DNA from 2 places in the Promicromonospora alba genome. Region 2 is predicted to be linked to the other one. Evidence: predicted binding sites of a transcription regulator. Region 2 holds the regulator's gene; the other holds the start of a gene.

Region 1 (7,339 bases), on a different contig from region 2:
GGCCGACGCGGAGCTGCCGGGGCTGCTCACGCCGGAACCGCTCGAGGTGACGCGCACCCCGCTGTTCCGCCCCCACCCCGCGGAGGAGCTGGTCACCTACTTCGGCGACTGACCGCCCGGAGACAGGCCCGGAGCTCAGCCCGGTATTCCGATGGATGCCCGGGCGCCCGTTGCCTAAGGTCGCCTCCATGAGTCTCACCGTGCGACCCGTCGAGTATGCCGACCAGCCGGACTACACCCGCCTCGGCGGAGAGGCGTTCGGCACGCCGGCCGACGGCCGTCCGGTCCCGACGCGCGAGGAGTGGGAGGCCGCCGGCTTCCGCGAGTGGGGTGCGTTCGACGACGACGGCCTGGCCGCACGCCTGCGCGTGTACGGATTCACGTCGTGGTTCCACGGCGCACGGGTGCCGACGGCGGGCATCGCCGGGGTCGCCGTCGAGCCGGAACGGCGCGGATCCGGCCACCTCGGCCGCCTCTTCGACGCCGCCCTGGAGCAGGCGCGGGAGCACGGCGAGGTGATCTCCACGCTCTACCCCACGGCGCCGGGCATCTACCGCAGGCTCGGCTACGAGGTGGTCGGCTCGTTCGACGACGTCGACGTCCCCCTGCTGAACCTGAACCGCGTGGCAGCGCCCGAAGGCGTCGTCACGCGCCGGGCGACTGTCGCCGACTTCGATGCGGTGGTCGCCGTCCACCACCGGTGGGCCGCCGCCCAGAACGGACCGGTGTCGCGGGCGGAGAAGCCGTTCTGGACCCCGCCGGAGAAGTTCTTCGCCGACTACACGGGCGTCACCCTCGCGATCGACACGACCCAGGGCGCTGCGGGCGAGGTGATCGGCTTCGCGAGCTGGATCCGCGGCGAGGGGTACACGCCCGCCACCGCCCTCATGGAGGTCGACGACCTCATCGCCCTGACGCCCGACGCCGCCCGCGCCCTGTGGCGCACCATCGGCAGCTTCTCGACGGTGGTCGGCACGGCGCGGGTCTCGACGTCGGGCCTCGATCCCGCCTGGCTGGTGCTGCCCGACCTGACCTCCACGGTGCACTCGGCCCACCCATACATGCTGCGGATCCTGGACGTGGCCGGGGCGCTGGGCGGGCTCCACTCGCCGCTGGAGGGCGCCCGTGTCCCGTTCGCGGTCGGCGGTGCGCGGGATCTCGACGGTGCGTGGACGCTCACGGTGTCCGACGGCGTCACGCACCTCGAGCGCGACGCCCTCGCGATCGAGGACGTGCACCACGAGCGGCCCGTCCTCAGCCCGAACGGGCTGGCGCTGCTGTACGCGGGCGCGCAGTCCGCGGCGAACCTGCGGCTCGCGGGCCACCTGACCGGCGCCCCGGACCACGACACGACGCTGACCGCTCTGCTCCCCCACCGCCAGCTCCACGTCCGCGACTACTTCTGATCCGGACGGCGGTTGACCATGCACTTGCTGCCAGGACCGGGGCATTCTTGGCAGCAGGTGCATGGTCAACCGCCGCCATACTGGAGCCGTGGAGATCTCCGTTGGCTGGTCCGTCGTACTCATTGCCACCGCTGCCTGGAACCTGCTCATCTGGCCGCGGTTCTGGCAGCGCATCGCCGCCGACCCCCGGTCGCGCGACGCCGACGGGCGGGCGACGAAGTTCCTCACCGTGCACAGCGTCCTGATCGCGGTCTCCCTCGCGCTCGCCCTGGCGGTCGGCGTGCTGGGCGTCATCAGCCTGTTCTGAGCCCTCGCAGGGTGCCTGGTTCACCCACGTGACCTGGGCGTTCGATCTGTCATTGGTTGCACACCATACCTGGAGGTAGGTATGGTGCGGTCATGAGCACGCCGACCGCACGTGACCGCCTCATCGACGCCGCGCAGGATCTCTTCGCCGTCCAGGGCGTCGGGCCGACGAGCCCGCGCGCGGTGCTGGCCGCCTCCGGCGTCGGGCAGGGCAGCCTCTACCACCACTTCCCCACCAAGCACGACCTCGCTGTCGCGGCCGTCGGCGCGACCGTCGACCAGCTCCTCGCCCGGGCCATGACGACGCTGGGCAGCGACTCCCCCGCGATCCAGCGGCTCGTCGACTACCTCGAGCGGCCGCGCGACGCCCTGGCGGGCTGCAGGGTCGGCCGCCTCACCGCCGAGCAGGCAGTGCTGGACGACGACGGCCTGCGCGACGTGCTCGCCGCCTACTTCGTGCGCCTGCTCGGCGCCCTCACCACGATCTTCCGCGAGACCGGGCTGCCCGACGACGTCGCCCGCGACCGAGCGCACGCCGCCCTCGCGATCATCCAGGGCGGCTACGTCCTGGCCCGCGCCACGCAGGACCCCGAAGCGCTGACCGCAGCGGTGCGCGGCTTCGTCGGCCTGCTGTCCACCAGCTGACCAACAAGCTGACCAACAAGGAGACCATGTGACCTTCCGCGAGCGCCTGCGCGCCCTGCCCACCTTCGCCCGGCCGGGCCTCCCGGCCTTCGACCCGGACGCCGCGCCGTCCACGCCGCACGAGCTGTTCGTGGCCTGGATGGACGAGGCGATAGAGGCGAATCTGCTCGCTGCGCACGCCATGACGCTCTCGACGGCCGAGCCGTCGGGGCGGGTGCACGCCAGGACCGTGGCGCTCAAGGACGTGACGGCGGACGGCTGGTGGTTCGCCTCGCAGTCGTCGGGTCCCAAGGGCCGCGACCTGGCGGCCAACCCGCATGCGGCGCTGACGTTCTTCTGGCCCGAGCTGGGTCGCCAGGTCAAGGTGACGGGCAGTGCGGCGTCGGCGGGCGAGGAGGCGAGCCGTGCGGACTTTCTCGCGCGACCCGATGCCTCGCGGGCCGCCGGGATCGTCAACCGCCAGAGCGAGCCGCTGGCGTCCCAGGAGGAGTACGTGCGCGCCTTCGAGGAGGCCCTCGCCGCGGTCACCGCCGACACCGAGCTGGCCGCCCCGGACTGGACCGCGTACGTCCTCGCCCCGACGGAGGTCGAGTTCTGGCAGGCGCCCGACGACGGCCCGCACACCCGCCTGCTGTACCGGGCCGAGGCCGACGGCTGGGCTCGTGGCCTGCTCTGGCCCTGACCTCCTCCCTCCGCACGCCCCGCACGACGCCGCCCCGACGAAGGAGCCCCACGTGAGCAGCACTGTGACCAGCACCAGCACCGTCTCGCACGCCCTTGCCGACTCTGACGCCGGCCTCGGCGCGCTGATCTCCGCCGTCGGGCACCTGACCGAAGCGGACCTTGCCGCACCGTCGACCCTGGAGGGCTGGACGCGCGGGCACGTGCTCTCCCACATCGCGGCGCTGGGCGCGGCGCTGCGCGGCCAGGCGCAGGCCGCCGGACGCGGCGAGGTGGTTCCCGTCTACGCGAGCCAGGAGGCCCGCAACGCCGGGATCGAGGCCGGCTCGGGACGCACGGTGACCGAGCACCTGGCGGTCCTCGGCGCCCTGCGCGACGACCTGGCGAGCGCCTGGCCCGAGCCCGGGTCACCCCTCTGGGCCGCCCCCAGCGGGTACCGCGGCGGACCCCTCTCGGGCTGTCTGCTCGCCTGGTGGCGTGAGGTGCGGATCCACTCGGTGGACGCCCTGGCCGGCACGTCCCAGGAGGTCGGGTACGAGACGTGGGACGACGCCCTGTGCGCCCACCTGCGGGAGTTCCTGGCGGTCCGGCTGCCCGACGGCGTTGCCGTCGACGACATCGCGGGCGACCGGCGGGACGTCACGGCGTGGCTCGCCGGGCGCGTGCCGTCATCCCCGCTGCCGGGCGAGCTGCCCGAGCTGGGGCCGTGGCCGTCAGCCGTCCCTGCCAGGTGAGCAGGGCGTGAGCGGGGCGTGAAGGGTGGCGGGCGCTGTGAGCGTGAGGGACGTCACGGATCGCATCACGTGATTCACGCCACAGCGCTCGTTCAACTTTTCACAAGCCCGCTATCGTTCTGCGGGTGACTTCTTACCTCCAGACAGCCCCGCGTCCCTCCGAAGAGGTCGACGTCGCGCTGATCGGCGGGGGGATCATGAGCGCCACCCTCGGCGCGCTGCTCACGATCCTCGAGCCGACCTGGCGTATCGGAATCTACGAGCGCCTGGACGAGGTGGCGCTCGAGTCGTCGAACCCGTGGAACAACGCGGGTACCGGCCACGCCGCACTCTGCGAGCTGAACTACACGCCGGAGCGCAAGGACGGCTCCGTCGACATCTCCAAGGCGGTGAAGATCAACGAGCAGTTCCACACCTCCCGCGAGTTCTGGAACCACCTCCTGACCGCCGGCCTCATGGAGGGCACCGACTTCATCAACGTCACGCCCCACATGACGTTCGTGCGCGGCGCCGAGAACGTCGACTTCCTGCGCCGCCGCTACGAGGCGCTCAGCGTGCACCCGCTGTTCAGCGACATGGAGTTCAGCTCGGACCCCGAGGTCATCGGGCAGTGGACGCCGCTGATGACCCAGGACCGCGACGCCGACGAGCCGATCGCGGCCACGCGCTCCGTCGCGGGGACCGACGTCGACTTCGGGTCGCTGACGAAGAAGCTCGTCGAGTTCGCCACGTCGCACAACACCGAGCTGCACCTGAACCACGAGGTCCGGGGCCTGAAGAAGCTGCGGGACGGGCGCTGGCGCCTGAACCTGCACGACCGTTCCTGGAACGCGGGCACCCGCCGTCGTACCGTCCGGGCGAAGTTCGTCTTCGTCGGCGCGGGCGGTGGCGCGCTGCCGCTGCTGCAGGCCTCCGGCATCAAGGAGGCGCGCGGTTACGGCGGCTTCCCGATCTCCGGCGAGTTCCTGCGCACGGACAACCCGGCCATCGTGTCCCAGCACCAGGCCAAGGTGTACGGCAAGGCCGACGTCGGCGCCCCGCCGATGTCCGTGCCGCACCTGGACACGCGCATCGTGGACGGCAAGAGCTACCTGATGTTCGGCCCGTACGCGGGGTTCAGCCCGAACTACCTGAAGAAGGGCAAGTACCTCGGCCTGATCACGTCGCTGCGCCTGCACAACATCGGCACGATGCTCGGCGTCGCCGCGAAGAACATGGACCTCACCGCCTATCTGGTCGGCCAGGTCGTCGCCGCCCCGGAGACCAAGTTCCACGAGCTGCAGCGCTTCATGCCGACCGCACAGCCGGGCGACTGGGAGCAGATCACCGCGGGCCAGCGCGTCCAGGTGATGAAGTGGGTCAAGGGCAAGGGTGGCGTGCTGGAGTTCGGCACCGAGGTCGTCGCGGCCAAGGACGGCACCATCGCCGGCCTGCTCGGAGCGTCCCCGGGCGCCTCGACCGCCGTCGCCGCCATGACGGGCCTGCTCGAGCGCTGCTTCCCCGAGCGGTACGCCGAGTGGAAGCCGCAGCTCACCTCGATGATGCCGAGCCTCGACGGCGGCGCGGACTACGACGCCGCGGAGCTCACCGGCGGCATCGACCGGCGGGTCACCGCGGGAGCCTGACCGCCTCTGCCGGACGGGACGGCTGGCCGCCCAGCCGTCCCGTCGGTAGCTCCCGCATCCGCGCCAGCGGCGAGAGCAGCACGCCCCAGCAGGCGAGGCAGTGCACGGCCGCCATCACCAGGATCGTCTCGCGGACGCCGATCGCCCCGCCGAGCCAGCCCGCGACGACGCCGGCCGCCGGCATGGTGCCGAAGTTCACCACCTGCATCACCGTCATCACCCTGCCGCGCAGGCCGGCCGGCACGTACTGGAGTCGCCACGCGTTCCGGATCACGTTGCCGGCAACCACGAACAGTCCGGTCAGGAAGCCGCCGGCCGCGCTGATCGCCGCCCCCGACCCCGGCAGGCCCGCGCCGACGAGCAGCGCGGCAGGGCCGCAGAGCACCAGCAGCGCCGTGGAGGCCCGCCCGCTCCCGAGGCTCCGGCTCAGGTACGGGGCGACGACGGCGCCCACCACCCCGCCGCCACCCGCCACCGCGAGGACGGCGCCGACCCCCGCCTCGGTCAGGTGCAGGTCGCGCACGAGGAACAGGACCAACAGCGCCCCGTACCCCGCGAGCCCGAAGTTGGACAGACCGCCGATACCCACGAGCCACGGGATGTAGCGGTCGCGGCGGACCAGGTCCACGCCCTCGCGGATGCGCGTGAGCAGGGATTCGACCGGGCCGTCGGGCGTCTTCGCCGGCCGCGGCAGCCGGATGCGCCACAGGCACACGGCTGACCAGAGGAAGGTCGCGGCGTCGAGCGCGATCCCGGCCGCGGCCGTGAGCCACTGGGCGAGGAGGCCGCCCAGACCGGGACCGGCCACCTGCGCCGCGGACTCCGTGCCGAACAGCCGCGAGCTCGCGGACTCGAGCTGCTCGGCGGGCACCACCTCGGGCAGGAACACCTGGTACGCGGTCCGGAAGAACACCGTGCAGACCCCGCCAATCAGGCCTACCACCACGATGTGGGTCAGCGTGAGGACGTCGAGCGCGAAGGCCAGCGGCAGGCTCCCGAAGGCGGCGGCGGACACGAGGTTCGCGACGATCATCACCCGCCGGGCCGGGAGCCGGTCCACCCACGCACCCGCCGGCAGGCCGATCACCAGCCACGGGAACCACGTCGCGGCCGCGATGAGCCCCATCCAGGTGGGCCCGGCGTCGAGCTGGGTCACCGCGAGCAGCGGCAGCAGTGTCGAGGTCGTCGCGTTGCCGACGACGCTGACGCCCTCCCCCAGCCAGAGCAGGCCGAAGGCCCGGTTGCGCCCGAGGGGCCGCGCGTCGGAGGTGGTGCCGCGGGGAGGCGCTTTCGTCGTCATACCCTCAGGCTAGACGTACAAGACTTCTTGTACAAGTGCTCTTGTTCAGTTCGGGGCAGGCTAGGGCTGCGAGGGGAACGCCCGCGCGAACAGGAAGACGTGCTCACGCTCGTCCGCGCCGTCCCGGGCCTCGCCCGCCCTGCTCCGTTCCTTCCAGCGCCCCACCAGCGCGTTGATCTCGTCGCCGAGCTCGGTCAGCTCGTCCGGGGTGAGCCGCAGCCAGGAGTCCGTGGCGAGCTCGGCCCGGCCCCACTCCTCGTTCGGCTCGGAGCGTTCCAGCCAGGCGCGGGCCCGCTCGACCTGGCGCGCCAGCATGAACTCCTCGGCGGCGACCGCCTGACGCTGGCTCTCGGCATCCTGCGGCAGCGTCGACCGACCCCAGGTGATGGACCGCGCCGCACGGCGCCACCAGCGCTCCCGGCCGTCGCGGGCCAGCTCCGGCGCCTCCTCGACGAGCCGGGCGGTCGCCAGCACCCGCATGTGATGGCTGATGCTCCCGACCGCCAGCCCGGTGCGCTCGGCCAGCACCGACGCCGTCGCAGGCCCCTGCGCCGTCAGCGAGTCGAGCAGGCGGGAGCGCGCGGGATTGGCCAGGGCGGTGACGGCCCTGGCCTCGGTGAGCGTACGGACGTCGTCGGAAGC
Region 2 (7,339 bases):
TTCTGACCCGCATCGGCGCCCACCACGTCGTCTTCCCCGAGGCCGACGCCGGTTCGCGCGTCGCCCACCTCGTGAGCGGCAAGCTGCTCGACTACATCGAGGTCGAGGACGGCTTCACCATCGTCAAGATGCGCCCGCCCAAGGAGGCGCAGGGCTTCACGCTCGCGCAGTCCAACATCCGCAAGCGGTACGGGATCACGGTGATCGGCGTGAAGTCACCGGGCGTCGACTTCGTCTATGCGACGCCGGAGACGCGGATCTCCGCCAACGACCTGCTGGTGTGCTCCGGTCACGCGGACCTCCTCGAACGGTTCGCCGCGAGGCCTTGATTCCGGCTTCGGGACGGGTCCGGGAGGGCTTCGGGAGGGGTTCGGCGCACCTCACACCGCCCCCGATTACGGGGCGCGCGTCAGACCAGGTAGCCTAGGGAGCGGACTCCCTTTCGTGTTGGTCGGCCATCGTCACTCCCTGGCGTCACTGTCCCGGACCAACCGTGGACCATTTCGCTGAGCGGCCCGTCGTCGGGCTGCCGCCGACCGATCGAACATTGCGAGGACCTATGGGCTCCGTCATCAAGAAGCGCCGCAAGCGTATGGCGAAGAAGAAGCACCGCAAGCTGCTTCGTAAGACGCGCCACCAGCGCCGCAACAAGAAGTGACGCTCGCGCCCTCGGGCGCGTGACGAGCAGGCCCGGCCCCCTAGGGGCCGGGCCTTCTTCGTGTCAGCGGTGCGCCGCTACTGCCCGCGCAGCCGACGGCGGGCCGCCCGCAGCACCAGGCCCAGCACCCACGCGGCGCCGGCCCATGAGGCCGTACGCACGCTGCGCCCCGCGGCGCGCTGGGACCGTCCGCGGAACTCCCGGATGGGCCAGCCCACCTCCTGCGCGTGCCGGCGCAGCCGCAGGTCGGGGTTGATCGGGCAGGGGTGGCCCACGGCGCGCATCATCGGCAGGTCGTTCAGCGAGTCCCCGTACGCGTAGCTCTCGTCGAGGTCGATCTCGTTGATGTCCGCGAGCTCGACGATGGCCGCCGCCTTGGCCTGGCCGTGCATCAGGTCGCCGTTGAGCCGGCCCGTGTAGAACCCGTCCTTGTGCTCCGCGATGGTGCCGAGCGCACCCGTCGCGCCCAGCCGGCGCGCGATGAGCTGTGCGATCTCCACGGGCGTGGCGGTGATGAGCCAGACCTGGTGGCCCGCCGCGATGTGCTCGTCGAGCAGGCGGCGCGTGCCCGGATAGATCCGCAGCGACAGGACGGCGTCCCACACCTCTTCGCCGAGGGTGGCGATCTCCGCGACGCTGCGGCCCGCGATCAGCGACAGGGCGCGGTTGCGCACCTTGTCGATCTCTTCCTTGTTCTCGCCCCACACCAGGTAGCGCGCCTGGATCATGGCGAACCTGAGGATGTCCCGCGTGCCGAAGAACTTGCGCTGGTACGCGGACTTGGCCAGGTGAAAAGCGCTCGCACCGCGGATGATCGTGTTGTCGACGTCGAAGAACGCCGCGGTGGCGGACGAGGGGTGCGTCGACGGCATGGAGGCCACTCTATCCGCGCGCCACGTAGTGCAGGTCACACCGGGCAGGCAGGGGCGGCCGGTGATAGAACCGGGGCGTGAGCCAAGAGATCAGCGGGCCGGACCGGGCCATCCTCGCGCGCGTCCTCCACCTGCTGGTGGCCGTGCTCGCCCTCGGCGGCTTCACGATCGAGCTCGTCACCGCGATCGTCGACGGCCCGGGTGTCGCGCCCACGCACGCCGAGCGTTTCGTCCGGCTCTTCAGCTACTTCACCATCGAGTCGAACCTGCTGATCGGCGGCGTCTCGCTGGCACTCGCGCTGGACCCGCGCCGGGACGGGCCGGTGTTCCGGGTGCTGCGGCTCGACGCGCTGCTGTGCATCGCCGTCACCGGGATCGTCTACAACACGGTGCTGCGCGGCCTGGTGACGCTGACGCCGTCGGGCGCCGTGGCGAACACGATGCTGCACGTGCTGGCGCCGCTCCTCGCCGTCGTCGTCTGGCTGTGGGTAGGTCCTCGGCCGCGCGTGAGCGTGCGGACCGTCTGGTGGTCGGTCGTCTACCCGATCGCGTGGCTCGTCTACACCTTCGTCCGGGGAGCCGCCACGGGCTGGTACCCGTACCCCTTCCTCGACGTCACCGTGCTCGGCTACGGCGCTGCGCTCACCAACGCCACCCTCGTCGCCGTGGTCTTCCTGGTCCTGGCCTGGGGCGTCCGCTGGGCGGACGCACGGCTGCCGGGTACGGACGGTTCGGTCCCGCGCGTGACGTAACCTCAGGTCGTGACAAGTCCTGCCGATGCCCGGGTAGTCCTGTACACACGCGAGGCGTGCCATCTGTGCGAAGACGCACGCGCCGTGGTGGTGCGGGTGTGCGAGGACGCAGGAGCCCAATGGCGCGAGGTCGACATCGACAGCGCGCCCGCACTGCGGGAGAAGTACGGGGAGTACGTCCCCGTGGTCGAGGTGGACGGGGTCCAGCAAGGTTTCTGGCGCGTGGACGGTGCGCGCCTGGCCCGCCTCCTGGCATGATCGTCCCGGCAGTGTGTGCGTACGCCCGCGACACAGTGGTCGCGGGGAGGGGAGCAGCACGTGGTCGAACTCAGTGACGGGACAGTTCCGGCAGCAACCGTAGGGAGGTTGCCGTACTACCTGCGCGCCCTGCGGGACCTCGCGGCCGAGGGGGTGGCCCTCACCTCGTCGACGGAGCTCGCCGAGCGTTCGGGCGTGAGCTCGGCGCAGCTGCGCAAGGACCTGTCCTACCTGGGTTCGTTCGGCACGCGCGGCGTCGGGTACGACGTCGAGTCGCTCGCCTCCTACATCACCGTCGCCCTGGGGCTCGAGACCGAGCACCGGCTGGCGATCGTCGGCATCGGAAACCTCGGGCACGCCCTCGCGAACTACTCGGGCTACACGACGCGCGGCTTCCAGGTGGTGGCGCTGCTCGACGCGTCGCCCGACGTCGTGGGCACGCGGGTGGCCGGCGTGACCGTGGAGCACGTGCGCTCCGTCGCGCAGATCATCGAGCGCGAGCGGGTCAGCATGGTCGTGCTCGCGCTGCCGGGTCACGTGGCCCAGGACGTGGCCGACGCCGTCGTGGCCACGGGCGTGCGCGAGATCCTCAGCTTCGCGCCGGTCGCGCTCCAGGTGCCGGACGACGTGGTGGTGCGCTCGGTCGACGTCGGCGGCGAGCTGCAGATCCTGGCGTTCCACGCGGCGACGCGAGCCGCGGCGCTCTGACTTGCGGCCCTGACTGGTCGTACCAGGTACCGCAAGTCAGGGCCGCAGTACCTGCGCCGGTAGCCGGGGCGGGGGCGCGTACTCGTCGCGCTTGCTCGTTCCTACGCCCATGCGCACCATTCCCGACACCAGGCCGACGGCGGCCGCCACGCCGTCGATCACCGGGACCCCTGTGCGCTTCGTGAGGTCCGCACAGAGGTCGGTCATGCCCGCGCAGCCGAGCACGACGGTGTCCGCGCCGTCGTCGCGGACCGCGCGCTCGCAGAGCTCGGCGATCTTCTCCCGGGCGGCAGAGCCGGCGTCCTCCAGCTCGAGGACCGGGACGTCCGCCGCGTACATGGCCACGCACGTGTCCTCGAAGCCGTAGCGCCGCACCAGGTCGCGCGCGCGGCCCAGCGTGCGGGACAGCGTGGTGACCACGGCGAACGTGCGGCCCGACAGGGTCGCGACGTGCATCGCGGCCTCGGCGATCCCGACCACCGGGCCGTCCGTCAGCTCGCGGGCGGCGTCCAGGCCGGGGTCGCCGAAGCAGGCGACGACGTAGCCGTCGGCCGGGCCGACGCCGTCCGGCTCTCCGCCGTCCGCAGGGCCGACGCCGGCCGCCTCCGCGGCCGCGACCTGCTGCGCCACCACGAGCGCGGCCCACGCCTCGTCAGTGTGGCTCTCGACGGCGGCGGGGCCGGCGCCGGGTTCCGGGCAGGTGGCGACGACGTCGACGTCCGGCCCGGCGACCTCCCGGGCGGTGACCGCGATCTTGTCGGTCATCGCCCGGGAGGTGTTGGGGTTGATGAGGTGGATCCGCACCGTCAGGCCTTGGTGCCCGCTGCGCCGTCGGCCACACCCTCGGTGTCGCCGTCGAACGACGGGATCTGAGGGCTGAGCCGCTCCAGCCACCAGAACGCCACGAAGCCGAGCCCGCACCCGATGAACCACGTGTAGTTGCCGATCCAGGAGATGTCGAAGTACCCGAGGTCGGCGATCAGCTTGGGCAGCACGCCCAGGAGGACGGTCGGCACGCCGGCCAGGAAGATCGCGAGCACGCCGTTGCGGTTGTAGCCGTTCGTGTACCAGTAGGCGCCCTCGGGCGACATGGTGAACATGTCGTCGACGAGCACCCGCTGCTTCGCCGCGAAGTAGTAGCCGGCGATGAGGATGCCGAACAGCGGGCCGATCAGGGCGCCGAGCACGCCGAGCGTGTAGTGGATCGCGTCGGCGTCGTTGTACCAGTTCCAGGGCAGCAGGACCACGGACCCGACCGCGGCGATCATGCCGCCCATGCGCCAGCTGATCTTCTGCGGGGCCACGTTGGAGAAGTCGAACGCGGGGGAGATGAAGTTGGCGACGATGTTGATGCCCACGGTCGCGGTCACGAAGGTGAGGCCGCCGAGCAGGATCGCGAACGGGGTGTCGATGCGCTCGACGGTGTGGATGGGGTCGGTGATGAGCTCGCCGAACACCGGCACCGTCGCCGACGCCGTGATGACCGTCAGGAGCGAGAAGAACAGGAAGTTGACCGGCAGGCCCAGCAGGTTGCCGCGCTTCACGGCCTTGAACGAGCGCCCGTACCGCGCGAAGTCGCCGAAGTTCAGCATCGGCCCGGAGAAGTAGGACACGACGATCGCGACCGCCGTGCAGAAGACCCCTACCGAGGCCCACCCGGTCAGCGGCTCGCCCTCGGAGAGGTCCAGGCTGATGTTGGACCAGCCCGCCTCCGAGACGAGGTAGACCGCCAGCACGATCATCACGACGTAGACGGCGGGACCGGCCCAGTCGATGAACCGCCGGATGGTCTCCATGCCGTTCCAGAACAGGGCGGCCTGCGCGAACCAGAGCACGGCGTACGAGATCCAGCCAAGGGCGTTCAGCCCGAGGAACGTCGGCTCGAGGAGCGCGGCGCTGGCGGGGATGAACTTGAGGAACACGATGTTCAGCGCCTGCGCGGCGAGGAACGTCTGCACGCCGTACCAGGCGACCGCGATGAGGCCGCGGATGATGGCCGGGATGTTCGCGCCCTTGACGCCGAAGACCGCGCGGTTGATCACCGGGTAGGGCACCCCGGTGTTCTGGCTCGGCTTCGCGACCAGGTTGGTGAACACCTGCACGATGACGATGCCGACCAGCAGCGCCAGCAGCACCTGCCAGCTCGCGATGCCGAGCGCGAAGAGGCTGCCGGCCGTCACGTAGCCGCCGACGCTGTGCACGTCGGACATCCAGAAGGCGAAGATGTTGTACGACGACCACTTCTGCTCCCGCAGGGGCGCGAGGTCCTCGTTGGCGAGGCGGGGGTCGTAGGAGGGCTTGACGTTGCCGGACCCGACCGGGTGCCCGGCGGCCTCCACCAGGTCGTGCTCGCCGCCGGAGACGGCGCCGGGCGGGTTCTGGGGTGCGGTCGCCGAGGAGGCCGCCACCTCCGTGTTCTCGGTCATGAGCACTGCCTTCCGAAGCGTGGTCGCTGGGTCGATATGAAGTTATGGGTTAACGACAGGCGGCTGGTTTCCCCGGGGTAACCACGTCGTAAGGCTCATGTTCAGTTACCGCTTCACGCATGTTTCGGGGCGTGTCGGGTACGTGAACCGGTGCGTGTCGCACGGTGTGTCGGGCGGGCGAGGGCCGCACGAGGCCCGGAGCACTCGTACGATGCGGCGGTGTCCTCCGAACCGTCCCTCGGTGCCCGGCTCCGCGGCCTGCGCGTGGCGCGTGGTGTGTCCGCACGCAGCCTCGCCGCGACGCTCGGGATTTCGGCCAGCGCCGTGTCGCAGATCGAACGGGACGTCATGCGCCCCTCGGTGGTGCGCCTGCTCGCGATCACCGACGCGCTGGGGGTCTCGCTGTCCGACGTGTTCGAGCCGCCGGGCGCCGTCGCCGCTCCGCGCGGCGGGACGACGGGGCTCGACCAGGCGGGGATCGCGGTCACCCGCGGCTGGGAGGCTTCTCCGGTGACCCTCGACGGCGGAGTCACGTTCCGCCGGCTCTCGCCCAACCCGACCCGCGGCCTCGACTTCTTCGAGTCGATCTACCCGCCCGGTGCCACGGCCACCCTCGGTGACATCGAGCTGTTCAAGCACGAGGGCTACGAGATCGGCAACGTCGTGGCGGGCGAGCTCACCGTCGAGCTGGCCGACGACGAGGTGGTGCTGGCGGCCGGCGACTCCATCAGCTACCCGTGCTCGGTGCCGCACCGGATCCGGAACGCGGGCGTGCGGCCGGCGGTCGCGACGTGGCTGATAGTGCACCCTTAGGGTCGCTCTGTGGGATTCCTCGAACAGAACGGCACGGTCCTGGTCACGGACGGCGGCCTGGCGACCGAGCTCGAAGCGCGCGGGCACGACCTGTCGGACGACCTGTGGTCGGCGCGGCTGCTGACGGACGCCCCCGACGAGATCAAGGCCGCCCACCTGTCGTTCTTCCGCGCGGGCGCCGTGATCGCGACGACGGCGAGCTACCAGGCCTCGTTCGACGGCTTCGAGGCGCGCGGGATCGATCGGGGCGACGCCGTCCGGCTGCTCCGGCGCAGCGTCGAGCTGGGCCGGGACGCCCGTGACGAGCTGGCCGACGACGGGCAGGAACGCTGGGTCGCCGCGTCGGTGGGCCCCTACGGTGCGACGCTGGCCGACGGGTCGGAGTACCGAGGCCGGTACGGGCTGAGCGTGGCCGAGCTGGCGGCCTGGCACCGCCGTCGGCTGGAAGTGCTGGCCGACGCCGGACCCGACGTGCTGGCGCTCGAGACGATCCCGGACCTCGACGAGGCGGAAGCGCTGATGACTGTGGTCTCCGGGATGGGCATTCCCGTGTGGCTGACGTACAGCATCGACGGCGACCGCACCCGCGCCGGGCAGCCGCTGCCCGAGGCGTTCGCCATCGCCCGGGACGTGCCGGAGGTGGTGGCGGTGGGGGTCAACTGCTGTGCGCCGTCGGACGTGTCAGCGGCGGTCGTCACGGCAGGCGCCGTGACCGGGAAGCCGGGGATCGCCTACCCGAACAGCGGCGAGAGCTGGGACGCCGGGCGACGCAGCTGGGCGGGGTCGCCGGAGCAGTCCGCGCAGCCAGGTCAGCAAGCGCGGCAGTGGGTCGCTGACGGTGCGCGGATAGTG

What was found. Region 2 encodes Rex, which represses fermentation and respiration genes when NADH is low (regulators of the CRP and FNR family bind a similar motif). Its sites were predicted from a motif close to CTTGTGAANNNNTTCACAAG; they were not measured.
Region 1: the regulator Rex is predicted to act here: its motif matches at 3,860-3,879, upstream of mqo (malate dehydrogenase (quinone)).

What each region holds. Positions count from the first base shown of each region.
Region 1 covers NZ_JBHSFI010000003.1:1,129,857-1,137,195, forward strand. The annotation lists gene ACFO6V_RS10325 (GNAT family N-acetyltransferase) at 1-112, shown strand, start outside; gene ACFO6V_RS10330 (GNAT family N-acetyltransferase) at 189-1,406, shown strand; gene ACFO6V_RS10335 (SCO4848 family membrane protein) at 1,495-1,713, shown strand; gene ACFO6V_RS10340 (TetR/AcrR family transcriptional regulator) at 1,806-2,357, shown strand; gene ACFO6V_RS10345 (pyridoxine/pyridoxamine 5'-phosphate oxidase) at 2,386-3,039, shown strand; gene ACFO6V_RS10350 (maleylpyruvate isomerase family mycothiol-dependent enzyme) at 3,092-3,772, shown strand; gene mqo (malate dehydrogenase (quinone)) at 3,898-5,397, shown strand; gene ACFO6V_RS10360 (MFS transporter) at 5,381-6,697, opposite strand; gene ACFO6V_RS10365 (ArsR/SmtB family transcription factor) at 6,758-7,339, opposite strand, start outside.
Region 2 covers NZ_JBHSFI010000004.1:317,334-324,672, reverse strand. The annotation lists gene ACFO6V_RS12475 (potassium channel family protein) at 1-329, shown strand, start outside; gene ACFO6V_RS12470 (30S ribosomal protein bS22) at 560-658, shown strand; gene ACFO6V_RS12465 (HAD family hydrolase) at 736-1,530, opposite strand; gene ACFO6V_RS12460 (Pr6Pr family membrane protein) at 1,608-2,282, shown strand; gene ACFO6V_RS12455 (glutaredoxin family protein) at 2,292-2,540, shown strand; gene ACFO6V_RS12450 (redox-sensing transcriptional repressor Rex) at 2,601-3,248, shown strand; gene ACFO6V_RS12445 (aspartate/glutamate racemase family protein) at 3,285-4,052, opposite strand; gene ACFO6V_RS12440 (NCS1 family nucleobase:cation symporter-1) at 4,055-5,674, opposite strand; gene ACFO6V_RS12435 (cupin domain-containing protein) at 5,894-6,487, shown strand; gene mmuM (homocysteine S-methyltransferase) at 6,497-7,339, shown strand, end outside.